Regions from separate parts of the Leuconostoc suionicum genome, predicted to be linked through region 2. Evidence: predicted binding sites of a transcription regulator. Region 2 holds the regulator's gene; the other holds the start of a gene.
What was found. The regulator HrcA, encoded in region 2, represses chaperone genes, less so after heat shock. The targets are predictions, from matches to a motif close to TTAGCACTCNNNNNNNNNGAGTGCTAA.
Positions count from the first base shown of each region.

Region 1: a site for HrcA is predicted at 10,252-10,278, ahead of A6B45_RS02830 (ATP-dependent Clp protease ATP-binding subunit). Genes of this name have one in related genera too.

Region 1 is NZ_CP015247.1:526,863-543,552, forward strand. It holds gene cydC (thiol reductant ABC exporter subunit CydC) at 1-3, shown strand, start outside; gene A6B45_RS02795 (glycoside hydrolase family 73 protein) at 3-641, shown strand; gene A6B45_RS02800 (GNAT family N-acetyltransferase) at 666-1,163, opposite strand; gene pcrA (DNA helicase PcrA) at 1,347-3,596, shown strand; gene A6B45_RS02810 (kinase) at 3,593-4,081, shown strand; gene ligA (NAD-dependent DNA ligase LigA) at 4,090-6,132, shown strand; gene A6B45_RS02820 (CamS family sex pheromone protein) at 6,132-7,274, shown strand; gene A6B45_RS02825 (MucBP domain-containing protein) at 7,302-7,994, opposite strand; gene A6B45_RS02830 (ATP-dependent Clp protease ATP-binding subunit) at 8,073-10,127, opposite strand; gene A6B45_RS10445 (hypothetical protein) at 10,313-10,486, shown strand; gene A6B45_RS02835 (rod shape-determining protein) at 10,583-11,590, shown strand; gene mreC (rod shape-determining protein MreC) at 11,752-12,609, shown strand; gene mreD (rod shape-determining protein MreD) at 12,609-13,136, shown strand; T-box leader at 13,172-13,396, shown strand; gene A6B45_RS02850 (amino acid ABC transporter permease) at 13,622-14,263, shown strand; gene A6B45_RS02855 (amino acid ABC transporter ATP-binding protein) at 14,268-14,906, shown strand; gene A6B45_RS02860 (amino acid ABC transporter substrate-binding protein) at 14,906-15,760, shown strand; gene cls (cardiolipin synthase) at 15,844-16,690, shown strand, end outside.
Region 2 is NZ_CP015247.1:1,273,246-1,289,935, forward strand. It holds gene rarD (EamA family transporter RarD) at 1-203, shown strand, start outside; gene A6B45_RS06405 (DMT family transporter) at 292-612, opposite strand; gene A6B45_RS06410 (glycosyltransferase family protein) at 654-2,342, opposite strand; gene A6B45_RS06415 (hypothetical protein) at 2,713-2,925, shown strand; tRNA gene A6B45_RS06420 (tRNA-Ser) at 3,091-3,179, opposite strand; gene typA (translational GTPase TypA) at 3,225-5,066, opposite strand; gene A6B45_RS06430 (inositol monophosphatase family protein) at 5,128-5,916, opposite strand; gene A6B45_RS06435 (UPF0223 family protein) at 5,913-6,185, opposite strand; gene def (peptide deformylase) at 6,242-6,820, shown strand; gene A6B45_RS06445 (DnaJ C-terminal domain-containing protein) at 6,870-7,769, opposite strand; gene dnaK (molecular chaperone DnaK) at 7,834-9,681, opposite strand; gene grpE (nucleotide exchange factor GrpE) at 9,767-10,336, opposite strand; gene hrcA (heat-inducible transcriptional repressor HrcA) at 10,353-11,378, opposite strand; gene ribF (riboflavin biosynthesis protein RibF) at 11,499-12,443, opposite strand; gene truB (tRNA pseudouridine(55) synthase TruB) at 12,446-13,354, opposite strand; gene A6B45_RS06475 (PTS glucose transporter subunit IIA) at 13,332-13,871, opposite strand; gene A6B45_RS06480 (aminotransferase class I/II-fold pyridoxal phosphate-dependent enzyme) at 13,874-15,049, opposite strand; gene rbfA (30S ribosome-binding factor RbfA) at 15,146-15,499, opposite strand; gene infB (translation initiation factor IF-2) at 15,572-16,690, opposite strand, start outside.

The DNA.
Region 1 (16,690 bases), 750 kb from region 2:
TAATGGCGAAAAAAAAGCGAAGAAGATCAAAAAAAGGATTACAAAAACAGCGATTACGTGTGTTGTGTGGTTTGCTAGTTGCATTGGTTATTTTGGCTGCCATCACATCCAACACTGCGATTTATGAAAGGCCTCAAAACAATCAAATCAGTACAAACAGTGCGGAAGCAAAGAAGGTTGCTTGGATTAATGAATTAGCGCCATATGCTCGTGAATTGCAAGAAAAATATGGGGTCCTTGCATCAATTAGCATTGCGCAAGCTATCTTAGAGTCTGACTGGCATACAAGTACCTTGTCAACAAAGTATAATAATCTATATGGCATTAAAGCGGATGCAGGACAAAAAAGTGCGGTATTACCAACGCAAGAGTATGTTAATGGTGAGTGGATCACCATTCAAGGACGTTTTGCGGCTTATGATAGTTGGCAAGAAAGCATGAAGGCACATGCAAAACTACTTCATGGTGGTACGAGTTGGAATGCAAAACAATATCAACATGTTTTGGACGCAGATGATTATGCTTCGGCTGCCAAAGCCTTAACGCAGGATGGTTATGCGACAGATCCTAATTACGCTAAAAAGTTAATTACAATTATTCAAACTTGGCATTTGGAAAGATTTGATGCAACAAAAAAGTAGACTGACGTCTACTTTTTTGTGTTTTTAAAATGTAAATTCGTGCGGGAAAATACCCATCATTAAACTGTCATGGTATTCTCCTTCAGCAAAAAAATGTTGACGGAGAGTACCTTCAGGAATGAAACCAATTTTTTTATAAATGTGGATAGCTGCCGAATTATTCACATCAACATACAAGTAAACTTTATGCATATTCAGTACAGTGAAAGCATATTCTATTCCTGCTCTCATAGCAGCTTGTGCATAACCATGACCTTGGAACTCAGAATGGATAATGATTTGAATTTCTGTGTGTCTGTGTAGCGTATCGATATCCATTAATTCAACGACACCGATAAAACGATCGTTCTCTTCCACAACAAAACGGCGTTCAGTTTGATCTAAAATATGACGATCGTAAAGAATTTGTAATTCATCAAAAGATGTATAGGGTTCTTCAAACCATAATGCCATCACTTTACGTGAATTTTCTTGTTCGTAAATATAAGGGAGATCTCTTTTTTCAAGTGGTCTTAATTTCATAAAATGCTTCTTTCCTTCAATATGTTTTTACTAGTAATTACGATTATCATTTTATCATTGATATGGGGCGTGCGCGTAAAAATGTTGGAATAACAATGGAAATATGTTTGGAAGAGCCATTAGAGTTATTACATGAAAAATGGTAAAATAAAGGAAGTTATTTTTACAAGTAAGGACATAAAAATGCCAATTGAAACCCTAATTCAAGGAATGAATGATAAACAGTCAGAGGCTGTTCAAACCACTGAAGGGCCATTATTAATTATGGCTGGCGCTGGTTCTGGTAAGACTCGTGTTTTGACACATCGTATCGCCCATTTGGTGCAAGATAAAAATGTATACCCATGGCGTATTTTGGCAATTACATTTACTAACAAGGCAGCCCGTGAAATGCGTGAACGTATTGCGCAACTGGTTGATCCGGAAATTGCAAGAGAAATTTGGGTCTCAACATTTCACGCTATGGCCGTGCGAATTTTACGTCGAGATGGCGAGAGAATTGGCCTAGCACGCAATTTTACAATTATCGATACAAGTGCCCAACGCACGTTAATGAAGCGGGTTATTAACGATCTGAACTTAGATACTAATCAATATGACCCACGCACAATTTTAGGCACAGTTTCCAATGCTAAGAATGATATGTTGACAGCTAAGGCTTATGCTAAGCAGGCTGGCAATGTATATGAGGAAACGGTCGCTGAAGTGTATGCCGCATATCAAGCGGAGCTACGTCGCGCTCAGAGCGTTGATTTTGATGACCTGATTATGTCGACGATTGATTTATTCAAACAGGCGCCAGATGTTCTGGAACGGTATCAAAATCAGTTTGAATACTTGCATGTTGACGAATATCAAGATACCAATGATGCGCAATATACGATTGTTAACTTATTGGCGAAACGTTCACGTAATTTGGCTGTTGTAGGTGATGCAGATCAGTCTATTTATGGTTGGCGTGGTGCCAACATGAATAATATTTTAAACTTCGAAAAAGACTATCCAGACGCTCACACAGTTTTGCTTGAACAAAACTATCGTTCAACTCAAAATATTTTAGATGCAGCGAATGCAGTTATCAATAATAATAATGAGCGCATCGACAAAAGCCTTTGGACTGAAAATGGCAAAGGCGATAAGATTACTTACTATCGCGCGCAAACAGAACGTGACGAAGCTAACTTTGTCTTGGCCAACATTCAAAAATCACGCCAAGAGAAGAATGCGGCATACAGTGATTTTGCAGTATTATATCGTACGAACGCGCAGTCACGAGGTATTGAAGAAGCACTTGTGAAAGCTAATATGCCATACACTATGGTTGGTGGACATAAGTTCTATGAGCGTAAAGAGATTCTTGATATCATGTCATACATGAATCTGATGACAAATCCGGCTGATAATGCGGCGTTTGAAAGAGTAGTTAATGAACCTAAGCGTGGTATTGGTGCAACATCGATTAATCGGTTACGGGATTTTGCCAATCGAATGAATTTGTCTTATATGGGGGCAATTGAAAATATTGAATTAGCACCAGAAATTACAGCTAAGGCAGCTTCAAAATTAATTCAGTTTGCTGAAATGATGCACAATTTGCGTCAACAAACTGAGTTTTTAACTGTGACAGAACTTGCTGAATTAGCGATGACAAAATCTGGCTATCGTCAAAAGCTAGCCGAGAAAAATGATCCTGAAAGCCAAGGTCGTCTAGAAAACTTGGAAGAATTTTTGTCAGTTACAAAGGAATTCGATTCGAAATACAATCCAGACGATCCTGAATCTGTTGATCCGATGACTGATTTTTTGAGTTCAACTGCGCTAATGAGTGATTTGGATGATTTTGAAGAAGGTGACGGGGCAGTTACCTTAATGACATTACACGCAGCTAAAGGATTGGAGTTTCCCGTCGTCTTTTTAGTTGGTATGGAGGAAGGTATATTTCCTTTGTCACGGGCTATGATGGATGATGACCAACTGGAAGAAGAACGTCGTTTGGCCTATGTTGGTATTACACGAGCGATGAAAAAACTATATCTAACTAATACTTTTTCACGCTTATTGTATGGTCGCACGCAAGCAAATGAACCTTCGAGGTTTATTGATGAAATTTCAAGCGAGTTATTGGATACACAATATGGTGGTATCTCTTCTTCATCAAATGATCGAGCTTTTCCATTTGATAAGAAGATGCAGCGAGCAACAGCCACAACCTATAAGGCGGCTAGCCCAGTAACCAAAATAACTGCAGGCACAACTGGTGCTGATAGTATGGTTTGGCAGCCTGGTGATAAGGTGTCTCATAAAAAATGGGGAATTGGTACGATTGTTTCTGTGTCGGGGTCTGCACAAGATCAAGAATTAAAAGTTGCTTTCCCATCAGAAGGAGTAAAACAGTTATTAGCCGCTTTTGCACCAATTAAACGAGCAGAATGACCACGCTAATTATTATACGTGGCAATTCTGGTAGCGGGAAAACAACATTAGCCCATCAATTACATCGTATTTTACCGGATAGCCTACTCATATCCCAAGATATTGTTCGTCGGGAAATGCTCAATGTTAAGGATCGGGTAGGTAACTTATCGATACCGCTAATCGAACAATTACTTGAGTTTGGTAATCAACAAGAACAGTTTGTGATACTAGAGGGCATTTTAAAAAATAGTGTTTATGGTCCAATGATACGTAAACAAATCCAATATTTTAGTCAAGTAATTACTGTTTATTACCAATTATCCTTGAACGAGACAGTTCGGCGTCATTGCACTAAGCAAGTTGCTGGCTTTACTCCTAATGATTTAACTCGTTGGTATCAAAAGGATGACTCACTTCGCATAGAAAGTGAAATTATTTTTGATGAGTCTGTGAGTTTGATGATGGCGGAAAAACAAATACTTACTAAAATAAATAAATATTGAGGTCGAGAATGTTACCAGATTTTACGCCAATTGAAAAATTAACAACACAAGACGCGCAACAAGAAACCGCGCGATTACAAAAGCAGCTTGTACAATATGGCACGGCTTATTATGAAGAAGACGCGCCACTAGTTGAGGACTACATTTACGATGCATTATATGCCCGGTTAATTGCATTAGAAGAAAAATTTCCACAATATGTGACCCCAGATTCACCAACACAGAATGTCGGTAGCGCAGATACAAAATCTGAATTACAAAAAGTGGTACATCCTGCACCTATGCTGTCGTTAGGTGATGTGTTTAGCTTAGACGAACTTAACGATTGGGATGCAAGAACAACCAAGTCGTTGGGAAATCAAGCACCTTATAATTTAGAGTTGAAAATTGATGGCTTAGCAGTTGCATTGACCTACGTTGACGGTCAACTAGTACAAGCTTCTACGCGTGGGAATGGTATCGTTGGTGAAGATGTTACAGCGAATGTGAAAACAATTAAAGCAATACCAAAAAAATTGACTGAACCCTTAACCATCGAGGTACGTGGCGAAATTTATATGCCAAAAGCTAGTTTTGCTGCTTTAAATAAGCAGCGAGAGGCTGATGGGTTAGAACCTTTTGCTAATCCTCGTAATGCTGCAGCAGGTTCCTTACGTCAATTGAACGTTAAAATTACTAAGTCACGAAATTTAGCGGCTTTTGTATACTATACGGCTGAACCTGATATTCTAGGAGTGACAACTCAAAGTGGTGCGTTAGAACGATTTGCAGAATTAGGCCTGCCAACAGACGCACACAATCGTGTCATCAATAAAATGGCAGATATTGCTGACTATATTGATGAGTATACTTCGGAGCGCGAAAACTTGTCTTATGGTATCGATGGTGTTGTCGTTAAAGTGAATCAACTAGACTTACAGTTTGATTTAGGGAATACAGTTAAAATTCCACGTTGGGCTATCGCTTATAAATTTCCTCCGGAAGAAGCTTTGACAGTCGTTCGTGACATTGAATGGACTGTTGGACGAACTGGAGCGGTAACACCTACTGCAGTTATGGACTCCGTTTTGCTAGCGGGTACAACTGTGCAACGTGCTAGTTTGCATAATCCTGATTATTTAAGGGAAAAGGATATTCAAATTGGTGATACGGTTACGCTACACAAAGCGGGTGATATCATTCCAGAAATCGGGCAAGTCATTTTAGAAAAACGTCCGACAGATAGTGAAACTTATCAGATTCCAACAATATGTCCTGCCTGTGAATCGAATTTAGTTCACATTGAAGGTGAAGTAGCACTCCGCTGTATTAATCCATTCTGTTCAGCTCAAATTCAGGAAGGACTAACACATTTTGCGTCAAGGAATGCAATGAATATTGATGGTATGGGACCAAGGGTTGTCGGTCAATTATTAAAGGCAGGCTATATTAAAGATGTGGCTTCAATTTACCGCATAACGGTTGAACAATTACTAACTTTAGACAAGTTTCAAGAAAAATCAGCTGTGAAATTAATTGATGCGATTAATAGTTCAAAGAAAAATTCTCTTGAACGCTTATTATTTGGTTTAGGGGTTCGCATGGTTGGTGCAAAAGCGGCTCGTTTGATAGCAGAAAAGTTCAGAACCTTATCAGCTGTTTCAGAAGCTTCTGTTGAAGAAATTGCAAATATTAATGGTATTGGTCACACGATTGCCCAGTCAATTGTGCAATACTTTAGTACGCCAGAATCTAAGCAATTACTTGTCGAACTAGCTTCTTCTGGTGTTAACCAATCATATTTATCTGATACAGTGATTGACGAAAATTCATTTTTCTATGGCAAAAAGGTAGTCTTAACTGGTAAACTAGAACAGAGTAGTCGACCTGCTGCAACAAAATGGTTGCAAGATCATGGTGCTAATGTCGCCGGATCAGTGTCAGTGAAAACAGACTTAGTTATTGCAGGAGAAGCTGCAGGTAGCAAACTTGATAAAGCTAATCAATTAGGTGTTACAGTTTGGACAGAACAACAGTTTGTTGATGAACAAGTAAAAGAGGACGGAAAATAATGAAGCGGATTGGTTTTCGTGGTTATATAGCGATTGTCGTTGGTATTTTGATTATCGCCGTTGGCATTTTATATTTTTTCAATGTGAATCGTGTCACACTAACAACAAGTAAAAAAACAAGTGGTGTACAGTTGACTCAAAGCACACCAGGTCAGTACCAAACAGTGATCAAAAATGGTCGTTATTTGGTGAGTGCAGCTCGTGGTATTACGTCAACTTCTGAGACGAATAGTCTTGATGTGAAAAACTTTGAATCATCATTGCTTGATTTGGCTAAAACACATTTTAAGACGAGCAGTTATATTTTTCAAGAGGGACAATATTTGAGTTCATCTACTGTTACTTCATTACTTGAACGTAAAAGTAGCAGTAATAGTGATGGATTAAATCCTGAAGATAATGGCAAGACAGATAGTTCACGTAATCCGATTTATGTTCAAACACTAACCGAACAGGACTTCATGACCAAAGATGGTGACGACCTTAAGTTAGCTGGCATGGTCATTGGCGTGGCGATGAACACACAGGATGAATACCAAAAAGAACAATATGGTGCTACATATACACAAAATATTTCAGATGCTGATCGCATAGCCTATGGTAAAAAAATTGCACCAGAAATTATCAAAAAAGTGCGAGAACAAAAAGGGGTTGATTCAGATACGCCTATTGTGATTGCCATGTATGCCAATTCAAAAACAGATTCATTAGCGCCAGGGAACTTCTATGCAGAGTCTACAAGTAGTAGCGGAACTAAATTGAAAGAATGGACTAGCATCAATCAAAAGTCTATTGTTTTGCCTAAGGAGTCAACTGATACATCGAGCTTGGGTTCAGAGGCTAACACATCTTTTGCTAACTTTAAAAATGATGTTTCGAATTTCTTTCCTAACATAGCTGGTGCTACGGCAGTTGCTAATTTTAAATCAGGTACGCTTTCTAGTATGAAAGTTACAGTGACAACACAGTTCTACAGTCAAACTGAGATTGAAAGTTTTGCGACATATGTATCTCAATCGGCTTTAAAGTACTTACCAACAAATGTTCCGATTCGAATAATTATTAAAGCAGCCAATGAAATGCAAGCAATTCTAATTCGTAATTCAGGTGACAAAACATTTACGACAACAATATTAGATTAAAAAAATCGACCAACTTGGTCGATTTTTTTATAGCTTATTAATATAAATACTGTTAATCCATCCTTTAGTAGCTATTTTATACCAAACAATGTTATTATCATCATGAACTTCTTCCGTTATTGCCACAAAATCACTATCGGAAACACTACCGATTGGCAGCCCATAAGGTTCAGCATAGACTTCTATAGATCTATCAGGAAGGAAATTAACAACCGCGTTAGGCTGATTGCTTTTACTTTTTTCTGCATCATTAAAATAGTTAATATTTTCAACTTCCGGAGCTGTGTCTGACAGTTTCATTTGGGTAGCATCATAACGAATCCAATGATAGTCACCAATTTGATACCAAAATTGACCATTACCAGAAATAGCGCGTAATTGAGTTGCCCAAAAAGTATTTGGGTTTAAGTTTGTCGTAACGTTTGATAAATTATCTGGCTCTAGAAAAACCTGTACACTGGTTACCGTTTCGATGAACATGTTAATACGGTGTACAGCTTGCCATACTTGTGGCCGATAATAAAGCTCTAATGACTGAGGTAGGCTACCAAACAATCCCGCCAAAGATCCTGAATTATCTATATACTGATAATTGTCGATATCTAAAATGGCGATTTCGTAGGGTGCGCCTGCCTCGCCATCTAGTCTTGTTGGTTCGTGTAACTCATCACCAGTTGCTATATTTTTGTAATAAACCCATACGGGCGATGTATTTGCCATAATTTCCCCTTTGAATATACCTACACATTATATCACAAACAAAAAACGACCCGAAAGTCGTTTCATATCACACGCAAGTTAAATTTTATTTACAGTAACTGGTTCGGGCTTAACTTCACTAATAACAAATTCGTTATTAACAATGTCAGCTTGCAAATGATGAACATTTGGGTGTTCTAAGTAGAAATCAGCGATACCATCGGCAATTTTGTCTTGCATGACACGACGGAGAGGTCGAGCACCCATTGCAGGGTCATAACCGAGCTCCACTAATTTCTTCTTAGCAGCAGTGCTTAAATCAATGTGCAAATCGTTGTCAGACAAGTTATCATTCATATCAGTCAATAGTAAGTCGACAATCTTTAGTAAATGATCTTGTGACAAAGGTTGGAAATCAATGATATCGTCTAAACGGTTCAAGAATTCTGGACGGAAATAATTTTCCAAACGTTGCATCAAACGATTTTGTTGATCAACTTGGGCGAATCCCACAGGCGTATTTCCTGTATCTGTTGAACCAGCGTTAGAAGTCATAATAATGACAGTATCTTTGAAACTCACTATGTGACCTTGTGCATCAGTTAGACGGCCATCATCAAGAATCTGCAAGAACATATTCATTACATCCGGATGTGCTTTTTCTACTTCATCAAAGAGTACCAATGAGTATGGGCGACGGCGAACTTGTTCTGTTAATTGACCAGCCTCTTCGTAACCGACATAACCGGCAGGAGCACCAATCATTTTAGAAACGGTATGTTTTTCCATGTACTCTGACATGTCGAAACGAATCATTGCATCTTTGCTACCAAACATTTCCTTAGCTAATTGCTTGGCAGTTTCAGTTTTACCAACACCGGTCGGCCCGACAAATAGGAATGATCCAATTGGACGACCAGATTTTGTTAGACCAATACGATTACGGCGAATCGCCTTGACTACTTTTTCTACTGCCTCATCTTGACCAATAACATGTTTCGATAAGTTTTTATCCAAATCTTTTAGTTGATTAGCCTCGTTTTCTTTTAAAGCTCCGACAGGAATATCGGTTTTATCTTCAACAATTTTTAAGATGTCTTGCTCTGTTACTGTTTGTGGCTTTGACATCTCGGGGTGAGCCTCGACTTGTGCCTTTTGCGACTCAAGTTGGTTTACCTGATCACGCCAATAACTAGCCTTTTCAAAATCTTCTTTATCAATCGCTTCTTGCTTTAATTTATCAGCCGCTTCGATGTTCACTTGAATAGTTTTGGGATCTGCAACTTTCATTGTCAAATTTTTACGTGAGCCAGCTTCATCAAGTAAATCAATTGCTTTATCCGGTAGGAATCTTTCTGGAATATAACGATCAGATAGTTCAACAGCTGCTTGGAGCGCAGAATCACTGAATGTAACATAGTGATACTTTTCATATCGTTCACTAATTCCTTCCAAAATCGTGATAGTTTCTTCTTTAGAAGGTTCTTCAACTTGCACTGGTTGGAAACGACGGGCAATAGCACCATCTTTTTCAATCTTTCGATACTCGTTTAAAGTTGTTGCACCGATTAATTGGAACTCACCACGAGCTAGGGCAGGCTTCAAAATATTACCTGCATCCATACCACCCTCAGCATTTCCGGCACCCATAATTTCATGAATTTCATCAATGAACAAGATGACATCATCGCTGTTCGTAACTTCTTTCATTAATTCACGCATCCGTGCTTCGAATTGACCACGCATGCTCGTACCTTGAACCAAAGCCGACATTTCCAAACGAATAACTTCTTTATGCTGTAATTTTTCAGGTACCTTTCCAGCCACAATAGCTTGTGCAAGGCCTTCAACAATAGCTGTTTTACCAACACCAGGTTCACCAATTAGTACTGGATTATTCTTTGTACGACGATTTAAAATTTCAATTGTGCGAGCAACTTCATCATCTCGGCCGATAACAGGGTCGAGCTTTCCATCGCGAGCTTGCTTAGTTAAATTAATACCAAATTCATCAAGCAAGCGTCTTTTTTTATTACCATTATTATTTTTTTGTGCTTGTGTATTTTGTTGTCCTTGTGCTTGCGCCATTTGTTCGTTCATTGCGCGAAACATTTCATCTAAATTACCAAAACCAAACGAATCTTGTTGTGCCATATCTTTTACTTAGTGTGAAGCACCATGGAATACAGTTATTGCATTTCACCACAGTATTGCACACGATTCCTTTCTGTAGGTTATGCTTTAATTATAGCACGATTTAAGAAAAATGCAATTAAAATTAGCACTCTTTAAAGTAGAGTGCTAATTTTAAAAATGTTATACTGTCTATGAGGTGAATTATGAATTATACACAAGCACTAAATGATTTGCGTGATGGAAAAATAGACGAAATTGAAGTAACACCAGCAGTGTTTCCGGAATTTCAAAAGGCATGGGCAAATTTCGCATATCAGAATACTATTCGTGGTATTGCTCACCCTCACGGTAAAGTTACTTATGTTCGCTCAAATTGATGTGCGAATTAAACCATTTTTATGCTACAATATTATAAGTTAAGTAAAATTTAAATGTGTTGCAATAGCAGTCGTAACACGATAAGGGGCAGTACAGTGGCATTTTCATTTGGACAAAAAAATGTTGGTATCGATTTGGGTACCGCTAACACATATGTATATATCGAAGGTCGTGGCATCATATTGCGTGAACCATCAGTAGTGGCACGCAATACACAAACCAATGAAGTCGTTGCTGTAGGTTCTGAAGCTAAAGACATGTTAGGCCGAACGCCTGCAAGTATCGCTGCTATCCGTCCGATGCGTGATGGTGTTATTGCCGATTACGATACAACTGTTGCGATGATTCGCTACTATTTGCAAAAAGCACTTGGCGGTCGTATTGGCAAACCTTATGTAACAATTGGCGTTCCTTCGGGTGTAACAGCTGTCGAAAGACGTGCTGTTATTGATGCTGCTCGTGTTGCTGGCGCGCGTGACGCTTATGTCATAGAGGAGCCCTTTGCCGCAGCGGTTGGTGCCGGGCTACCAGTTATGGATCCTACTGGATCAATGGTTGTTGACATGGGCGGCGGAACGACTGATGTCGCGACAATTTCATTAGGTGGAATTGTTTCAAGCCGTTCAATCCGTATAGCCGGAGACAAGCTGGACGAAGCAATTGCTAATTTTGTTCGCAACAAATATAACGTTACCATTGGTGAGCCGACAGCTGAAAGACTCAAAATTGAAATTGGTGCTGCATCACTTGCTTTAGCACGTACCTTGCCAAATGCTACGGTCAGAGGTCGCGACTTGTTGACTGGTTTGCCTAAGACAATTGATGTTACCGCTGAAGATGTAGCCACATCAATTCAAGAACCAGTGCAAGAAATCGTGGCGGCTATTCGTGAGACGTTAGAATCGACTCAACCTGAATTAGCTGCAGATGTTATTGATCACGGTATGATTTTGACCGGTGGTGGGGCATTATTACGCGACATTGAAAAAATTATTCAAAATGCAACCAAGGTACCAGTCTTAATAGCTAACGAGCCATTAGATGCAGTTGCTATTGGTACTGGAGAAGCGTTGAAATCTATTGATGTCATGCGACAAAAGTAATGGTAGTTTAAAATAGCGTGGCGCTTGCGCTACGCTATTATTTATTTTCAAGAATTAATGTCAAATAAAAGTTTCTAAGTAAAACAAGGTAGCATACCATTGAAAATAGATGAAACGCTCAACTGTTTTTAGAAGTGGTAACTGACTTTTTGGGGAAATACATGAAAAAAATATTTTCGTCACGCACGTTGGTATCAATAATTGTTGCGTTTATAATAATTGTAAGTTTAATTGCCGGATCAAATTGGTGGGCTAAAAGAACGAATACGCCACCTTTTTTACAGCGTTTCGGGAATGATTTAGCTGGTGGTGTTAGTCGTATTATTGCTGTCCCAACGACTGCAGTTGGGCGTACAGCAAATAGTATTAGTAACCTGTTAGATACATTTGAAGAAAATAAAAGGTTGAAATCTAAAATTGATGAATTTGCTCAAGACAAGGTTCACTTACAAACAGTTGAAGAAGAGAACAAATCTCTGAAGCAACAATTAAAACTAAAAGCTACATTGACAGATTATAAAACAGTTTCGGCTGTGACCATTAGTCGTTCACCGACAACATGGCAGTCACAATTAGTTATTGATGAAGGATCCAATTCGGGCTTGAAAAAAGGAATGCCAGTGCTTGCAGGTGCCGGAATTATTGGCCGTATCAGTGAAGTAAACACAACTAATTCAAAAGTGGCTTTGATTTCTGATACTAGTTCCGACGCTAATAGATTTGCGATTAAAATTAAGGGTGATGATGGTGATGTTAATGGCATTGTAACAAGTTTTAACCGTGAGAAAAATCAATTAATTATGGGGCAAGTCACATCAAATAATAAAATCAGTAAAGGTGATTTAGTTGAAACTTCTGGCCTCGGTGGTGTTATTCCAGCCGGACTGTATGTTGGTAAGGTTGCTAGTGTTACGACGGATGATTATGGTTTATCCAAGAAAATATACATTGAACCTGCGGCTGATCTAGGTAATATCACTACAGTTATGGTTGCAATTTCACAGATAGGAGCAAATTAATGGCATTTTGGCAATTGACGAGAATGCGTGTGATTTATCCTGTGTTATTATTTTTGATATTGTTTGTTGATGGAACATTCATGTCTAGTATGGGGGGGCTATTTACACAATTTCCTTGGCACATTTTACCCACTTTGACACTTGGTTGGCTCTTTTTGGGTGTCCAATTTGATGTTGAAAACGAGCTACCTTTATGGTTTTATGTTGTAGTCATTGGTATATTGTTTGATATGTACTATACTGGCATTTTTGGTACATATACCTTTGCATTTATTGCTGCGGTAGCTGTGATGAAGCAATTGCATAAAGTGCTAGATGAACGTCTAGTAAGTGGCTTGCTTTTATATTTAGCTGGCTTGCTTATTTACCTACTAATTTCTTATGTCAGTGGATTTGTTACTGGAATTGCTAATGTTAGCGTATCATCGTTTTTATTGTACGAGGTATTGCCAACAGCAATATTAAATCTATTTTTTGCGACTGTATCATATTATCCAGTATGGTCTTTATTTCAGTTTCTACGTTGACAAGTTATCTTTTTATAGTATAATTATGACCATATAGTAAAACGTTGAATAGAAGAGTAGTTCATTTTAATTTAGAAGAGAATTTGCGGTCGCTGTGAGCAAATAGTTAAATTGTACGAAACACATCTATGAGTATAAAGCTGAACAAAGTAAGCTTTATCGGAAGTGTCCGTTATCACATAACAGTCTTTGACTTATTGAGATGCTACTAGTGATAGTAGCATAACAAAGAGGTGGAACCGCGATGAAACGCCCTCTAAATACATTTCTTGTATTTGGGGGCGTTTTTAATTGGTTAGAAGACTGGTGGAGAACTTTTGTGTGAGCAAAAGTTGAATTCGAGGTGGAACCACGCTTTTGCGTCCTCTTGCAGTAGAAATACTGTAAGAGGATTTTTTCGTTTTATAAATACATTATAAATGTGATTGTTCTTTCTCGTTAAAATATATGAGTTATAAGCGCAATTCAACAAAGGAGTTTCAATTATGAGTTATCTAACTACAATTCTTCCCAGTTTATTGGCTGGACTAAAAACGACGCTAGGGGTGTTTTTCCTAACAATCATTGGATCTGTACCATTGGGAATTTTAGTGTCCTTAGGGATGAAATCACCTTACTTTACAATACGTTGGTTGATTAACGGTTATATCTGGATTATGCGTGGTACGCCGCTACTTTTACAATTGATTTTTATCTACTACGGTCTTGGAATGATGGGTATAGCATTTCCACGATTTGAAGCTGCTATCATAGCGTTTATTATTAATTATGCAGCCTATCTTGCTGAAATTTTCCGTGGTGGACTACAATCAGTCCCAAGAGGGCAATATGATGCTGCTAAAGTACTTGGCTTTAGTAAAATTCAAACATTTTTCAAAATAATTTTGCCACAAGTAATCAAGATTGTTGTTCCTTCATTTGGTAATGAAGTGATTAACTTGGTCAAAGACACTTCTTTAGTTTATGTTATTGGCCTAGGAGACATTTTGCGAGCAGGAAATATTGCGGCTAGTCGTGACGTCACTTTGATGCCATACCTATTAGTTGGATTGATATATTTAATTATGACGGCGGTTGTCACATTATTATTGCGCCGTAGTGAAACAGTTTTGAATAAATGGAGGTAATTTAATGTTAGAAATCAAAAACTTAACTAAAAAATATGATCAAAACGTGATCTTCAAATCCCTGAATTTAACAGTACATGATGGTGAAGTATTAAGCATTGTCGGCCCATCTGGTATTGGTAAAACAACCTTAATTAAAATTATGGCGGGATTAGAAACTGCAGATGATGGCGAAATTATTTTAAATGGTGAAAACATCGATATTAAAGGTGAAAGCTCCGATACGAATATTGGCATGATTTTTCAAGACTTTAATCTATTCCCAAACTACACAGTCATTGACAATATCACGTTAGCACCTATTAATGTTAATAAACAGTCTTCATCAAAGGCCGTTGAAAAAGGGCAGGAGCTTTTGGAATCCTTAGGCATGTTAGATAAAGCTAATTTGTTTCCCTATCAATTATCAGGTGGTCAGAAGCAGCGTGCAGCAATTGCACGTGCACTAGCCATGGACCCGAAAATTTTGGCATATGATGAACCTACAAGTGGATTGGATGAAGCATCGACACACCAAGTCGCTGATGTTGTTAAAACGCTTAAGAAGCGTGGTGTAACACAAGTTATTATTACGCACGATCAGCCATTTGCTGAAATGGTTTCTGATCGCGTGTTTGATTTTGCAACGGAGGTAAAACGCTAATGCCAAGCATGAAAAAGAAGATTGTTGTTAATAGTATTGTTGGTACTTTATTTATCGCACTGGTCATTATGGCAGCTCTCTCTTTATCTAATAATTCCCAAAAAAGCAAAAGTACAGAACAGACAGTAGTGAAAACAGATCAATGGTCACGAATCAAGAGGGAAAAGCAAATTACAATTGGTCTAGATGATACATTTGTACCAATGGGATTTCGCGATAAATCGGGTAAATTAGTAGGATTTGATGTTGATTTGGCGACTGCTGTGTTCAAGAGTTTGGGAATCAAGGTCAAATGGCAACCCATTGATTGGTCAATGAAAGAAACAGAATTAAATACCGGAAACATTGATGCTATCTGGAATGGTTATACAATTACAGATGACCGGAAAAAGAAGGTTGCTTTTTCAACACCTTACCACAAGGCAACGCAAGTGCTTGTTACTTTAAAGAAAAGTAACATTAACAAGTTTTCTGATATGCAAGATAAAGTATTAGGAGATCAAACGGCTTCAAGTGGCGATCAAACTTTTGCGCAGTATCCTAAAGTTTTGAAACAATATGTTAAAGACCAGAAGGTTATTGGCTATGATACATTTGATAAGGCCTTCAATGATTTGAATGCGAGTCGCATCGATGGTTTATTGATTGATGAAGACTATGCACGTTATTATGTTGCGCATCAGTCTAACCCAGATGATTACACAATCACAACAGGTGGTTTCCCAGTAAATGATAATGCAGTTGGCTTCCGCAAAGCAGATAAAAAATTACGACAAGCAGTAAATAAAGAATTAGCAACTTATAAAAAAGATGGTCGTTTACAAAAATATAGTACGAAATGGTTTGGTAATTAACACATAATTTGGCAGCACCGTAATGGTGCTGCTTTTATGTTAGAATGGTATTAATAGTTTTTTGTTGCGCTGGGGAGGGCAATATGCTGAGAACATCTTTTTGGATTGTTATATTAATAGCTTTGGTCATCAATACCATTATTTCTTTTATTGCTGTTTTTCGACAGAAACGTGAAATTGCCACAATTTGGGCTTGGATGCTTGTCCTTTTGCTGTTACCTGTTGTAGGATTTGCCATCTTCTTTTTGGCGGGGAGCCGAATTTCTAGTAAAAAAATATTCCGTTTGCGAACGCAAGAACAACGTGGTTTAGATCAGATTGCTTTAAATCAAAAAAAGCAGTTACAAGATATTGAGAACTTACTTCCTATTCCTTACAGTGCAACAGAATTGTTGAAATTATTTTTATCATCTGATCGTGCAGTTTTGACACGTGGTAATAAAATTACAATTTTTAGTGATGGTCAAAAGAAATTTGATAAATTATTCTCAGATATTAAAGCTGCAAAGGAACATATACATTTAGAATATTTTTCTATTTTTGATGATAAAATAGGACATCAACTCGTTGATCTATTAACTGAAAAAGCTAGTGAAGGTGTTGAGGTTCGCGTTATTTACGATCAGTTTGGTTCTCATGGACAACATCCTAAAATGTATAGACAATTACGTGCAGCTGGAGGTGTTGCTGTACCGTTCTTAATGCGACGCTTTCAGCTACTAACTTTGCGTTTTAATTTTAGAAATCACCGTAAAATTGCTATTATTGATGGTAAAATTGGATACATTGGTGGATTTAATGTAGGGGATCAATATATTGGTGAATCTAAAAAATTTGGTTATTGGCGTGATACGCATACCCGAATTATTGGGGATGCAGTATTATCATTGCAAAGTCGATTTTTAATGGATTGGAATGCTACCGCTGAAG
Region 2 (16,690 bases):
CCAATAAAAATACTGACTTTATCACGTTGAGTTTTATTCAATATCTTAATCCAACTATTCAATTGCTTATGGCCATTTTTGTTTTGCATGAAGCCTTTAACTGGCATAAGGTTATTGTGTTTGCTTTTATTTGGACTGGCATACTCGTATTTGTTATTGGTAGTTTGAATAGCTATCATAAATTGAAAAAAACAGTTTCATAATAAAAAACATCCAATAGCATATCGCTTGGATGTTTTTTATTTTCTACATGTCGCTTTACTTATAACAAGTGACAGTCAACTTCACATACTATTCTCCTGCGGTCATCTTTATTCCAATAATTGCAATAATTAGTAGAACGACAAAGAACCATGTAGCATTTGAAAATTTATCGTGAAAAAGTACAACACCTACGATAACTGACCCCACAGCCCCAATACCTGTCCATATTGGGTAGGCAAGACTAAAAGAGAGATGCTTCACAGCTTGTAATAGGCAAAGCATACTTGTAATTAAGCCTAAAATTGTTACCGTTGCCCAACCCACTTTAGAAAAACCATCACTTAACTTCATAGCAGTTGACCATAATATTTCCGAAATACCCGCAAACAACAAAAAGATCCAAGACATAGTTATCCTCCAAAATTAAAGTAGTTAATAATCTAATTAGTTCAATATTTTTTAAACAATGGTAACAGCTTAGTCAATTTTTTATTTTTTAATACAATTAAAGTCAACAATGCAAGGGCACTTATCCAAAATGAAATTATTTGAACCGGCGTCTTTACATATTTCACATCAATTTTACTAATACCTTTTTCTATAGAAACAACGATGGCATTGTTTTTATTATATTTTGCAGGCATTCTTTCCCCATTCACGTATACTGTAAATCCAGGATAAAAGATATTTGGCAAGACGACATCAGTATACTTTTGTGCTGAATTAATTCGATAATGTATACTGTCGTATCCTGTTGTCCAATGTGTTTGTTGTATCTCTTTCTTTGGATTCATCAACGGAATAGAATGTTGTTCTAACTTATCTTTGATTTTGAATGCATTATGTGGCAAATAATCATATACATAATTATTTAGTGTGGCATTTTGAAAATCATCCCAAGAAACTATGTTAACAGCATTGCCATTTGGGTTTCGCTTAATACTAAAATTAAGACTAGTTACTGAGAGCAATCCTATAGAACAGAATAGCGTTACCAACAAGTAGCGACTCTTTCTATTTTCAACGATATTAGCAATGGCAATCGCCCCAAGAAAAGCTAAAATAAAAGTTGCAGCATAAAGAAATCTGCCAACGAATTGTATGAATCCTAAATATTTATCAAAAATTGGCCAAGGAAAGATATTAGTTACAAGTATTAAATTAATCAACAAAACTACTGATAAGTATTTTAGTGCAGGATGAAACTTGTTCCAGCCACTAATAACAAAGAGTACAACGATTAGGCCTGATAAACCTAAGCTGTACGAAGCCAACTTGTCTGTCAAAAATACACTCGTTGTAGGTAAAACAGTATTTGACAACAATAGTTTATTGACAGAAATATTTTTAACAAACAACAAATTTTGTAGAAGTGGTGCTAAGAAAAACGCTGAAAGTAGCGCTGAAAGCATTCCTGCATAAATCAACTTTAATATACGCGTTAATTTGATATTCTTAGCTTCTTTAACAGTAAATGTCATTGCGAATGAAAAGACCATCATCAAAACAACAACTACCGCATCAGGTAAATCACATAAAATGAGTCCCGCAACCCCTAAAGACATTATCCACCATTTTTTATGATCTTTTAATGCAATCTGATACATTCCATAAAAAGCAATTGGCATAAAAATAAAAATAAAAGATCCACCAAAACTACGATAAAACAATGTTATAGAAATCGTAAAATGACCAAATCCATATAACGCACTACTTAATAGAGCAATGATTCGACTTTTTGTTATTTTTAAAGTACAAATATACATTGACATAAATGTTGAAAAGAAGATTAAAGCAATAAATGCCAAATAACCACCGTACGCATTACCAAAAGCTATATGCAATAGTACCTCTGGAAGCATAGTTATCAATGGATAAAAAAGATTTTGTGGATATCCAAATGATCCAAAAGTTTTAGTCATTACACTGGGAATTGCTTGATCCAAATGGCCTTGACTTAAATTCAAATAACTTTCTGCAACACGAGCCATATGGAAACGCCCATCCCATCCCTCTTGATGGATATAGGCTGGCCCATGCAAATAAGGTAAAATAATCAAACAACTGAATAACGCAAAAAGTAAGCAAACACTTATGTTTAAGTGCTTACCAATCATATACTTAACTTTATTTATCATACTATTCTACTTTCCCCCAAAAAGAGCGAAACAACCTTCATTAACATCTCTGAAATAAGAAACACGCTCCTATGTATCATAACAGAAGTAATAGTGTTTTTAAAGCAAAATTTTCTATAATAATCTCTGAAATGAACTTTCTACCATGATTTGCACCTAATTTTTCTAACATTAGAAAAATGGAGGTAATTTGCTACTTATCACTGTTCGATTTTCAGAAATAGCACCTCTCTATCAAATGCTTGGTAAGCATTTAATATTTTTTAAATCTAGTTATGTTTTTATATAGAATACCCCATATACCATATTTATGATATCCTTTAATTACTAGCGCCAAAATGATACTGATTTTAAAAAAGGACAGAATTTCATGGATTGGAAAAATTATTCTTTGCAAACTCAAAATGCCGACTGGGCATTTTTGGATGAAATGTTAAGACGATCAAAAAGTAAAAAATTTGAGTTATCAGATTTTTTTGAAAATTATCAACACAAAAGATATGTCCTCGAAAATTGGAGTCATAATCATTTACACAAACAAGTATTTTTTTCAAATTTTGATGAAATTATTCGGATTGAATAATTTTAAAATCGAAAACCTACATAAACATCTTTGCAATTTAGGTTAAGAAAACAACAAATGGCTCCAACTGTGCTGTTTTCTAACGCTGTATTAAGTTGCGAAAATAAAAAACGTTGATATACCAACGTTTTTGTACATATAAGAACATGAGATAACGCATAAGAAAGGAGCTAGCGGGATTTGAACCCGCACACCGCGAAATGCGGCTCGACGGATTTCGAGTCCGTTGCAGTACCGGATTGTGCCATAGCTCCATAACTAAGAACCTAAGCAGGTTCTTGATCATTTTAAAATGAATGTTAGTTTGTTGATGCCTTACGACGCTTTGCTGCCTTCTCACGTTCAGCTGTGTTCAAGATAGCTTTACGGATACGTACGTTTTCAGGAGTTACTTCAACATATTCATCATCATTCAAGAATTCCAAAGAGGCTTCCAAATTCATGATACGTGGTGTCTTAATTGAAGCAGTTTGGTCCTTGTTTGATGAACGAACGTTTGATTGTGGCTTCAATTTTGTAACGTTGACAGAGATATCATTGTCACGCGCATTCATTCCAACAATCATTCCTTCATAAACTTCAACACCAGCGCCAACGAACATTTGTCCACGATCTTCAACACCCATGATTGCATAGTTTGAAGTTGTTCCTTGGTTAATAGAAACCAAAGCTCCATTACGACGTCCTGGTTCCCAGTTACGAACAACTGGACGGTATTCAGCATACGTATGATTAAAGATACCATATCCGCGTGTAGCTGACATAAATTCAGTTGAGTAACCAATTAAGCCACGTGAAGGTGCCATATAAGTCAAACGTGTTTGTCCGTTACCAACAGACTCCATGTTGACCATTTCACCCTTACGTTGGTTCAATGAATCAATAACTGTTGATGAATATTCATCAGGTGTATCGATTTGAACTGATTCATATGGCTCTGATTGAACACCATCAATTTCACGGTAAATAACCTGTGGACGAGAAGCTTGCAACTCAAAGCCTTCACGACGCATTGTTTCGATCAAAATTGACAAGTGCAATTCACCACGACCAGATACTAACCAAGCTCCTGCTTGATCTGTGTCTTCAACACGTAATGACACATCAGTGTGTAATTCACGACGCAAACGGTCTTCAATTTGACGCGCAGTAACAAACTTACCTTCCTTACCAGCAAATGGACTGTCATTTTGACGGAATGTCATTTGCAAAGTAGGTTCGTCGATACGTAAAATTGGTAGTGCATCCGGATGAGCAGGATCTGCAACTGTTTCACCAACAGAGATATCTTCCATACCAGAAACAGCAATCAAATCACCAGCCTTAGCTTCTTGGATATCTACTTGGTCTAACCCGATGAAACCAGCAAGCTTAGTTACACGGAAACTTTGTGTTGAACCATCCAACTTCAAAACTTCAACGTTGTCACCAATTTTAATTGTTCCGCGCTTAACACGGCCGATACCGATACGACCAACGAAATCATTATAATCCAACATTGCCACTTGGAATTGTAATGGTTCATCTGAGTTATCAACTGGTGAAGGAATTGTATTAAAGACAGCATCAAAAATTGGCTTCATTGTATGTTCTTGATCGTCAACATTTGGTGACAATGAAGATGTACCGTTCATCGCTGAAGCAAAGATAACTGGGAAATCCAAATCTTCTTCATCGGCACCTAATTCGATAAACAAATCCAATACTTCGTCAACAACTTCTTCAGGACGTGCACCAGGACGGTCCACTTTATTAACGATAACGATTGGTGTCAAATGTTGTTCGAAAGCTTTTTTCAACACAAAACGAGTTTGTGGCATTGTACCTTCAAAAGCATCAACGACCAACAAAACACCATCAACCATACCCATGATACGTTCAACTTCACCACCGAAGTCCGCGTGTCCAGGTGTATCCAAAATGTTAATTTGCTTGTCTCCAACCTTAACGGCTGTGTTTTTTGACAAGATAGTGATACCACGTTCTTTTTCAATATCGTTGGTATCCATTGCACGATCACCCAATTCCTTGCGTGAATCCAATGTGTCTGATTGCTTCAAAAGTTCGTTAACCAGCGTCGTCTTCCCGTGATCGACGTGGGCAATGATAGCGATGTTACGAATGTCTTCGCGATTTGCCAATTTTCTAGTACTCCTTTAATTTAAATGCTGCCACATACAAAAGCTAGGGACACTTCGTTCCCTAGCTTCTATGCAACGCCAAAATATCGCGATGCGCTCGATTCGTAGCAACTAATACTATGTTAGATGATAACATATCTAGCTGCTTTCCGTCAATATCTGAAACAATTAATCCTAATGTTTTTGCTAAAACTTGACCAGCAGCAAAATCCCATGACATCATTTTTGAAGAATATCCAACGGCCTGCCCACGTAAGACACGAATGAAAGACGGACCCGCAGCGCCAATAACTCGGTATCCTAGGGCACTTTTAGCAATCTCGTCATATCCAAACATTCCATAAAGCAAGCGCGCACCACTCAATAAAACAATTCCTTGATTAAGCGCATCATTTTCTGGCGGATATAACCGTAATTGATTAGCAAACACACCCATTTGAGGGCCACCATGATAAACAATATTATTTACCACATCCATAATCCATCCCAAAATAGGTTGGTTATCAATGTAAAGCGCTATCATAATAGCAAAGTCATCGTGCTGTTTATAAAAATTCATGGTGCCATCAATTGGATCGACAAACCACACATGCCCAGCCATACTAATTGGTTTATCACCGAATCCCTCTTCACTCACAATTTGTGCATCTGGATCAAATTTTCGAATGTACTTGTTGATTGTTTGCTCATTGCTTTTATCAACATTTGTAACTAAATCACGTGCATCGTGTTTCGTAGCGACATCTAAATGCTGATTCATTGCCGCCATTGTAGCTTTTTGCAATTCATCAAGCCACATTAATACAGTTTGGTCAATTTCTTGAATTTCAAATGGGCTTAATGTGCTCATAAGCGTACTCTGTCTTTCGTCGAATTTTGGACAAATTTTATGGTTTTATAAATGCTGTATCCCGTTTGACGTTCAAAATCCCTATCAAATTTTTTCTGCTCGCTTTTGGCAGGCATTATTTTTCTGTATGCATCGTAATTTTTTAATACCTCTTCACGAGAAGATCCTTTTTCATAAACACCTAACACACTGTTTATAAAATTTGTCACAATAATAATATCTTGGGTTGTCCAATCACCATCGATTGGTAATACATAATTTTCATTCATAATTTTATTTTAACATGTTATAACGTTTGATATACTAGATTATGAGGTAAAAAAAAATGACAATCAGATTTACTATGGATAAAATTACACGGGACGGAGATCCTGTACTGCGTAAAACAGCTGCGTCCGTTCCTTTTCCTTTGAATGAAGAACACGCACAACTTGCTAAAGATATGATGGAATATTTAGTTGTATCTCAAGATGAGAAACAAAATGAGAAGTATGGTCTACGTCCAGGTGTTGGATTAGCTGCTCCACAAGTAGGCTACTCTTTGAGTATGTCATCAATTTTAATACCTGCACTTGACCCAGAAGACACAACTGACGAACCTTATTTTAAGGGCACAATTTTCAACCCTGTAATTATCTCAGAGTCCGTCAAGCGAGGTGCTTTAAACGTTGGTGAAGGTTGTCTATCAGTTGATGAGGATGTGCCTGGCTTTGTACCTCGCGCTTATCGAATAACAGTGCGCTACCAAGATGAAAATGGTAATAAGCAAACAATTAAATTGCGCGATTATCCTGCCATTGTTTTCCAACATGAAATTGATCACTTACATGGGCACCTATATTATGATCACATTAATATGCAATCGCCTTGGGAAGTTGACGAGGATACAAAATATATTGATTAATTTGGTCAAACTAAAAAGCTCTGCAGATAATCACTGCGGAGCTTTTTGATTACAATTTATCGAAGAAACTCTTTTTCTTAGTTGTACCGTCGGTAGCTTCCTTGAAAGCTTCCAACGCCTTTTTCTGATCTTTATTAAGTCGTGTCGGTACTTCGACAGTCACAATAACAAATTGATCTCCGTGTCCATTGCCGCGCAAACGCGGAGCGCCCTTACCACTCAAGCGGAAACGCTTGCCTGTTTGAGTACCCGCTGGGATTCTCAACTTCACTTCACCGTGAACCGTCTTGACTTGAATTTCGTCACCCAACGCAGCTGTCACAAAGCTTATCTTTTGTTCTAAGTAGACATCTGCGCCATCACGTTCAAATCCATCTTTTGATGGTGATACTTGGAAGACAACGAACAAGTCTCCTTGCGGTCCGCCATTAACACCACTTTCACCTTGTCCACTCAAACGCATTTGTTGCCCAGTTTCAACACCAGCAGGTACAGTGACCTTAATCTCGTGTTGCTTACCATCACCACGGTTAAACTTAATCGTAGTTTCCTTACCAAAAACAGCCTCTTCAAAAGTCAAGTTCATGCGGTACTGTAAATCTTGTCCTTTACGTGGGCGATTTGGGTCAAATCCACCACCAAACATTTGACTGAAGATATCACCCAAATCAGAAAAGTCACTAAATCCACCTTGACCGCCAAAACCGCCTTGACCACCAAAACCACCTTGTGCGCCGTTAGGTCCAAATTGATCATATTGCGCACGCTTTTGTTCATCACCTAGCGTCTCAAAAGCTTCTTGAACTTCTTTATATTTTTCTTCAGCACCAGGTTCATGATTCAAATCCGGATGGTACTTTTTTGATAGCTTACGATAAGCCTTTTTAATTTCATCTTGACTGGCGTTTTTGCTAACGCCGAGACGGTCATAATATTCAGTGTTATTCACGCGCCCGCTCCTTCTAATTTATGTACACAAACCGCACTCAACGGAATGCGGTTTGTTTTAATCATTACTTCTTGTCGTCTTTTTTAGGATCAACTTCTTCAAAATCACCATCAACTGTGTTGTCATCAGCAGACTTTGCATCTCCTTCAGCTCCGTCCTTTGGCGCTGCTTGTTGATACAACTTCATTGCTAATTCACCAGCTACCTTAGTTAATTCTTCTGACTTAGCCTTCAAATCTGTCAAATCAGCATCATCAGCTGCGGCATCTTCCTTAGCTTTTTTCAAAGCTTCCAAGGCATCTTGTGTTGGCTTCTTTTCATCGTCACCCAACTTGTCACCAACTTCTTCCAAAGTCTTTTCAGTTTGGAAAATCAATTGATCAGCTTCATTGCGTGTATCGACAGCTTCTTTCTTCTTAGCATCAGCTTCTTCGTTTGCCTTGGCGTCGTTCATCATCTTTTCAATTTCTTCGTCTGACAAACCACCAGCAGCTTGGATTGTAATCTTTTGTTCCTTCTGTGTTCCTAAGTCCTTAGCAGAAACATTAACAATACCGTTACGATCAATGTCAAATGTCACTTCAATTTGAGGCACACCACGTGGTGCGGCCGGAATATCTGCTAATTGGAAACGACCCAATGTCTTGTTATCGGCAGCCATTGAACGTTCACCTTGCAAAACATGGATATCAACAGCTGGCTGATTGTCAGCTGCTGTTGAGAATACTTGTGACTTTGAAGTTGGAATCGTTGTGTTGCGTTCAATCAACTTAGTGAACACACCACCCATTGTCTCAATACCCAATGACAATGGTGTAACATCAAGCAAAACAACATCCTTAACATCACCAGTAATGACACCACCTTGAACGGCAGCGCCCAAAGCAACAGCTTCATCAGGGTTAATTGAGTGGTTAGGTTCCTTACCTGTCATCTTCTTAACAGATTCTTGTACGGCTGGAATACGAGTTGAACCACCGTTCAAGATAACCTCGTCGATGTCAGAGAATGACAATCCGGCATCCTTCAAAGCGTTCAAAACAGGTTGCTCAGCTTTCTTAACCAAATCAGCTGTCAATTCGTTAAACTTTGCACGTGTCAATGATGTCTGCAAGTGCAATGGTCCGTTATCACCTGAAGCAATAAATGGCAAATCAATTTGAGCTTCATTTGCAGATGACAAAGTCTTCTTAGCTGATTCTGCGGCATCCTTCAAACGTTGCAAAGCTAATTTATCATCCTTTAAGTCTACACCATTTTCTGACTTAAATTGTTCTGCCAAATAATCAATAACTTTGTTATCAAAGTCATCACCACCAAGATGAGTATCACCGTTTGTTGACAAAACTTCAAACACGCCATCTCCTAATTCAAGAATTGACACATCAAATGTTCCACCACCTAAGTCATAGACAAGAATTTTTTCATCCTTATCTAACTTGTCCAAACCATAAGCCAATGCGGCAGCTGTTGGTTCGTTAATAATACGTTCTACTTCCAGACCAGCAATCTTACCGGCATCCTTAGTAGCTTGACGCTGTGCATCATTAAAGTAGGCAGGAACTGTGATAACAGCTTTTTCAACCTTTTCACCTAAGTAATCTTCAGCATAGCCCTTAATATATTGCAAGATCATTGCTGAAATTTCTTGTGGTGTGTAGTCTTTACCATTGGCATTAACTTTATAACCAGCTTCACCCATGTGAGACTTGATTGAAATAATCGTGTCTGGGTTTGTAATTGCTTGACGCTTTGCAACATCACCCACTTGACTTTCGCCATTTTTAAATGAGACAACTGAAGGTGTTGTACGACCACCATCTGGATTTGTGATAATCTTTGGTTCGCCACCTTCAAGGACAGCAACAGCTGAGTTTGTCGTTCCTAAATCAATACCAATAATTTTTGACATAAATATTTCTTCCTTTACTTTAAAATCATTTTCATCTTTTTAAGGTGTAGTATCTCATCGATTGAATCACCATGCAAAATCGTGCTTATTTCGCCACTGCAACCATTGCTGGTCGAATTACGCGGTCTTGTAATATGTAACCCTTTTGCAAAACTTGTGCAATTTGGTCAGATTCAACTTCATCTGACTCAACACTTTGAATTGCTTGGTGCTTAGTTGGATCGAAAGATTCACCAATTTCACCTGTTGACGTAATACCATTGTCTGTTAAGGCTTGATTTAACGTCTTAAGTGTCATCTCCACACCTGTTTTAATTTGCTTTGACACTTCATCGTTAGCTTCAACTTGAAGGGCTCTTTCCAAATTGTCAACGGCTGGCAAAACTGCACTGGCTAATTTTTGTCCGTCATACTTGCGTACATTTTGTAGCTCACGCGCATTACGCTGTTGTATATTTTGAACTTCTGCTTGTGCACGTAATAATTTTTCTTCGAGATTGTTAACTTGCTCTGTTAGCTTATCAATTTCCACTTGTTGTGGATCAGGCTCCACCTGTAAATCATCGGCTTCAGATTCAATTTCTTCGGTCAAATTTTCATCAGTTTGATCAGAAATGTTCTTATCTTCTACAACTTCTTCGTTTTTTTCTGTCACAGGTGTGACCTCCTAGCTATGTATATTCAATCATTTTGCGACTTAACGCTTCACCAAACGCGTCTGTAAGCAACGTATTGGTACTATATGACATCGGAATTGGACCAAGTAAAGCAATAATACCACTCTCTTGGTTTGGTACCAAAAATCCACGCGTAATCAAGCTAAACTCTGAAAGTAGTGGCTCCCCAATCTCACGTCCAATTTTAACTTGAACATCTCGCGTTGGCGAAGCAATTTGTCTAACATCCTCAGCGTTGTTCAAGAATTCCAACAGAGGCTTCACATCAGCGATATCAGTTTCTTTACTAAAGTCTAGAACATTCAATCGGCCGCCAATATGGACGTTATCTCCGTTCGAGCGTGCCAACACGTCGCCAAATAGTTGCAAAAAAGCAGCTGGTGTTTTAATCATGCGGCTCATCTGCGTGGGCAATTCATCGGACTGCATCATACGCAATACATCATTAACCGGTCGACCGACCATCTGATCATTGATGTAGGCGACCATACTTTCCAATGATTCAATCGCCATTTCATTTGGTAATTTAAACGTTTGGCTAGTCACCTTACCATCATTAGTAACCAATACTGCAATCAGCTGATGGCCCTCCAATGGAACTAATCGAAATCCTGAAACTTTAATATCAATTCGCCTTGGCTTCAAAATCAACGCAGTGTAACCAGTTAAATTTGATAAAGTCCTAGCTGTCTCGTCTAGTAAATCATCTATTTCATGGAAGTTTCCACGAAATGATTGAATGACTGCTTGTACATCTCGATCAGTCGCTCTGCGTGTCATCATCAGGTGATCTAAATAATAACGATACCCTTCATATGATGGTACTCGACCAGCAGAAGTATGCAATTTTTTTATAAGATCATCAGATTCTAGCGCTGCCATTTCATTACGAATCGTAGCAGAGCTAATTTTAATATCTAGATGTTCTTGTAAACTTTTTGAACCAACCGCATGTTCACGCTGTGTATACTCATAAATAATGGCGGTTAAGATTAACTTTTGTCGTTCTGTTAGCGCCATATTATCGACTCCTTTTAGCACTCACTATATCTAACTGCTAACACTTATTATAATACACTATTTAAAAAATAATGCAAGTGTTTTAGCACTCTTTTTATAAGAGTGCCAACAAATTGCATTTTATAACTTTGTATTAAAATAATGCCTTGTTTGCCTTGCATCTTCATTAAGTTGATCTATCAATGATTGAACGTTTTCAAATTTCACTTCACCACGCAGATAATGACACCATTGTATCTGAACAAATTCACCATATATTTCTTCTTGATAATCTAAAATATTGATTTCAACTGTGATTGGACGAGCATCACCAAATGTCACATTGCGTCCGATGCTAGCCATTCCTAGATACCAAGTATCATATACTTTTATTTTTACAGCATAGATACCAATACCGGGCAACCATTCCTTTTCAGGCGTCTGTATATTGGCAGTTGGAAAGCCTAATTCGCGGCCTCTAGCTTCGCCATGAACGACTATACCTGATGTCGAATGGATACGACCAAGCTGCTGTGTGGCACCATCTACGTTCCCCTGATCTAACATAGATCGAATTGTTGAAGAAGAAACTTTCTGATTATAATCATCAAATTCAGACACAGTCACAACGTCAAAAAGATTAGTCGCATATGTTGCTAAATGTAGCATATCACTATCCGTTCCCGCTGCACCATACAAATGGTCGAATCCTGCTACCACCGTAACAGGGTTTAATTGCATGACCACCTCATCGACAAACTGTTGACCACCTAATTTAGCAAGTTTAGAAGTGAACTGCATAACATAAACTCGATCAACACCTAACTGGCTCATGATGGACTTCTTTTTGGCTAACGGTGTTAAATAACGCAATGGTTGTTTCAACGTCTGAAAAGCTACGATTGGATGTGGATCATAGGTCAAAACAGCCAAGGGCACCCCTTGTTTTTCAGCTTCTGCTTTTGCACGAGCTAAAACAGCCTGATGCCCGCGATGAACACCGTCAAAAAAGCCCATTGCAACGACCTGTTGAACCGGCTTTTTAAAATCTAATATTGGATAATGTAAACGAATTAATTCTGTCATAGTCATTGGTTATCAAATACATAACGAGAACGCCATAATTGCTCAATCTCGTCATATTGATATACTGCTTTCAGTTTGTTTTGATAATATAATTGTAAATAGCTGTCATTTGCAGGCCAACTAGAAATTTTCTGACCATTTTTTACAGCAAACCATTCATTTTCACTCAAAGTTTTAGTTGGCCACCTCAATACTTCTCTAATAGGTATTACTTGTTTTAATACTTCTTCATACGCTAGTGTGGACAAAAAATCAAGGTCGCGTGCTTCAGAAATTTTGAATCCGCTCCCCATCGTTCGAGTCAATTGTGTCATTGTTGCCGGGGTCCCAATTATTTTGCCTGCATCTACCGCTAAAGTACGAATATACGTGCCCTTGGAAACTGTGGCTTCAAACTTGAATACCTGCTTACCATCTATAAATTTAATACCGGATGTACGTTTAAAGTCATGAATTACCGCTTTACGAACTGGACGTTCAACAGTCTCACCATTTCGAGCATACTCATAGAGCCGCTTACCATTCACTTTTACAGCAGAGTACATAGGTGGCTTTTGTGTGATTTCACCATTTAATTGCTGTATTGCTTGATCAATTTTCTGGTCAGAAAAAGGGGCTACGATATCCAGCTGATCAACGATTTCACCATCAAGGTCCTCTGTTTCTGTTGAAAACCCTAATGTAATTTCTCCAATATAACTTTTTGGCCGTGTTTGCAATTCATCAATCAACTTTGTCGCTTTACCTAAAGCAACTACTAGGACACCATCAACATTCGGATCTAAAGTTCCAGCATGCCCAACCTTTTTTTGACCAATAATACGGCGTACTCTACTAACAACATCAAAAGATGTCATGCCACGAGGCTTATTGATAACCAACAAACCATCAACTATCTGATTCTTTGTCATTTTGCAATTCCCCTACTTGCCAAACGTTTTGTCCTGCATAAACAGAACCGTACCGAATAGTTGGTAGGGCTTGGTTTGCCCAAACAACATAAATGCGTAGTGCTTCATGATCAGCAGAGAGCACCTTTTGATTCGTCGTTCCAATAACATCACCCGCATGTAATTGTTGCCCTACACCGTATTGAGCCAACCGAACAACATTTGATGTGCCCACGACAGTGACAGTCACAGTCTGCTCTGAAATATCTGTTAGCGTCAAATAATCATTAGTGGACTCAGTAACAATCCCCGAAACTGGTGCCATTAAATTACCACCATGCGGCACTAGCATAACCCCGTTTTTAGTTTTAAAGGGTTCATCACGGCTGTCGGTAATTTTTTGTAAATCCCCAGTCACTGGCGCCACTAAAACAAGCGTATCATTATTACGCGCTAATCTAGTCGCATTGATTTGACCCGTACTCTTCAATTGTGATAATTTTTTTTCTGAACCAAAAAGTCGTTTCCAGAAGTTCATCTTTAGCCGCGTACCTTTTCAATATATTTTGTCATTCGCTTCATTCCTTCAGCCAAGTCTTCATCGGACGCAGCGTATGAAATACGAATATAAGCTTGCGCTGCATCGCTGAAGGCCGAACCCGGAATAACCGCCACTTTACCTTCTTTTGCTAACTGTAAAGCAAACGCATCGCCATCGGTGCCTAAATCAGCAGGCAATTTAGCAAATAAATAAAATGCCCCTTCTGGCTCAACCACATCAAACCCTAGTGCCTGCAACTGTGATAACACCTTATCTCGACGTTGACGATAAATATCACGCATCTTTATTGGTGTGTCGGTTACATCACGTAAAGCAACCAACGCTGCATCTTGAACAAATGTCGGTACAGCAAAAACCAGCGTTCCATGTGTCTTTTGCAATTGCGCAATTGTCTCAGCTTGACCTAAAATAAATCCTACACGATAGCCTGTCATGGCATGAGATTTTGATAAACCATTAATGTAAATTGTGCGTTCAGGTATGTACTCAGCAAAAGATACATGTTCTTGATCGTATGTTAGGACGGAATAAATTTCGTCAGAGATGACCCATAAGTTGTGCTTTGTAAATGTTTCAGCCAATGCAATGATCTCATCACGTGAGTATGTTACCCCTGTGGGGTTAGTTGGGTAATTCATCAGAATAGCTTTAACAGGCACTGTCGCATTTTTGATGGTTTCTTCGACCATATCAGGTGTTAATTTAAAATTGTTTGTCGTTGTATCAATGGACAAACGCACACCATGTGCTAGATCAAGAGAAGAAAAATAAGGTCCATAGGCTGGTTCTGGTACCAACAAGCCATCATTATCATTCAGGAGGGTTTGAAATATAACATTTATGGCTTCACTCACACCCTGTGTGATGATAATATTTTCTGGACCATTATAATTTAAATGATACTCACGATTAAAATACGCAACAACAGCTGTTCTCAAATCTGTTTCACCTTGACTTTCAGCGTAGTGAGAACGATCGTTTGTAATTGCATCAATAGTCGCTTGCTTAATACGTTCATCAACAGCAAAACCAGGTTCACCAAAGGTTAGTCGTAAAATATCTGGAATATCACGAACTTTTAATTGAAAATCCAATAGTTTGTCAGGCGCCATATCCAATACTATAGAATTGAAAGGTTGAGTTGGATTAGTCATATTAAATCTCATTTTCTTAAAAAATTAATTGTATAGAACTATTTTAACACAAAAAGCGCTCATCCTAATGGAGAGCGCCCAATATTTGATAATTTATTAATTTTCAGTGTGCAGCTTGCGAATCAAGTCCTCAATATGATTTCCATATTGAACAGATGTATCACGTACAAATTTCAATTCTGGCGTTTTGTAAACCGTCAATCGTGAGCCTAATTCTTTACGAATCAATCCACTAGCAGCTTCCAAACCGGCTTGAGTTTTCTTAGCATCACTGGCCAAATCAGATAAAATGGAATAATAAATTGTTGCTATCTGCAAGTCACCAGACAATTCAACACTTGTTACTGTAACCTCTTTTACTCGTGGATCATTAATACGCTTAAGTAATAAATCAGTAACATCACGTTGTACTTCTTGAGCGAGACGACCTGCACGTTGTGGATTTGCCATAACTATTTTGCCTTCTCTTTCTTTCTATTAAAAGACACAACCTACCAAAAAGTATTCAGCGTAAGCGGTCTCTTATTTAGGTTTAACTTCTTCCATTACGTAGGCTTCAACAACGTCCCCAGCGTGAACATCATTAAATTTGGCCACTGTAAATCCGAATTCAAATCCCATCTTCACTTCGTTAACTGCATCTTTACCGCGCTGCAATGAGCCAACTTCACCGTCAAACACCACCACATTATCACGAATGACACGAACCTTAGAATCCTTAGTAATTTTACCTTCTTCAACCATGGCACCAGCAATAGTTCCGACCTTAGAGAATTTGAACAATTCTTTAACTTCGACTTTTCCAATAACCTTTTCTTCGTATACAGGTTCAAGTTGGCCTTTCATAGCTGCTTCAACATCGTCGATCGCATTATAAATGACATTATAGAAACGAATATCAACTTTTTCAGAATCCGATTGTGATTTTGCCAAAGGCGTAGGGCGAACGTTGAATCCGATGATAATTGCGCCAGATGCTTCAGCCAAAGTAACATCTGATTCGTTAATCGCGCCAACAGCTGTATGGATAATATCCACACGAACACCGTCAACCTCAATCTTCTTCAGTGATCCAGAAAGTGCTTCGACTGATCCTTGAACATCAGCCTTGACAATAACCGGCACCGTCTTCATCGCTTTTTCAGCCATTGTATTAAACAATGTATCCAAAGTTACAACTGATCCTGAATTACGAACTGCTTCTTGTGCTCGCTTTGCACGTTCTTCACCGGCTGCACGAGCTGTCTTCTCATCAGCCATAACGATGAAACGATCACCAGCTTGTGGAACACCATTCAAACCAGTAATTTGGATAGGTGTCGCAGGCAAAGCTTCTGACAGCTCAACACCACGCTCGTTTGTCATTGTACGTACACGGCCATACGTGTTACCAACAACAATTGGATCACCAACATGCATTGTTCCTTGTTGTACAAGCACAGTAGAAACTGGTCCACGTCCCTTATCCAAGCGGGCTTCAATTACTGAACCACGCGCTGGCATATCAGGATTTGCTTTCAATTCCAAAACTTCAGCTTGCAACAAAATCATTTCAAGTAGTTCGTCAACATTTTGACCAAACTTAGCTGAAATTTTAACGAAGATTGTGTCACCACCATACTCTTCAGGAACTAAGTCATA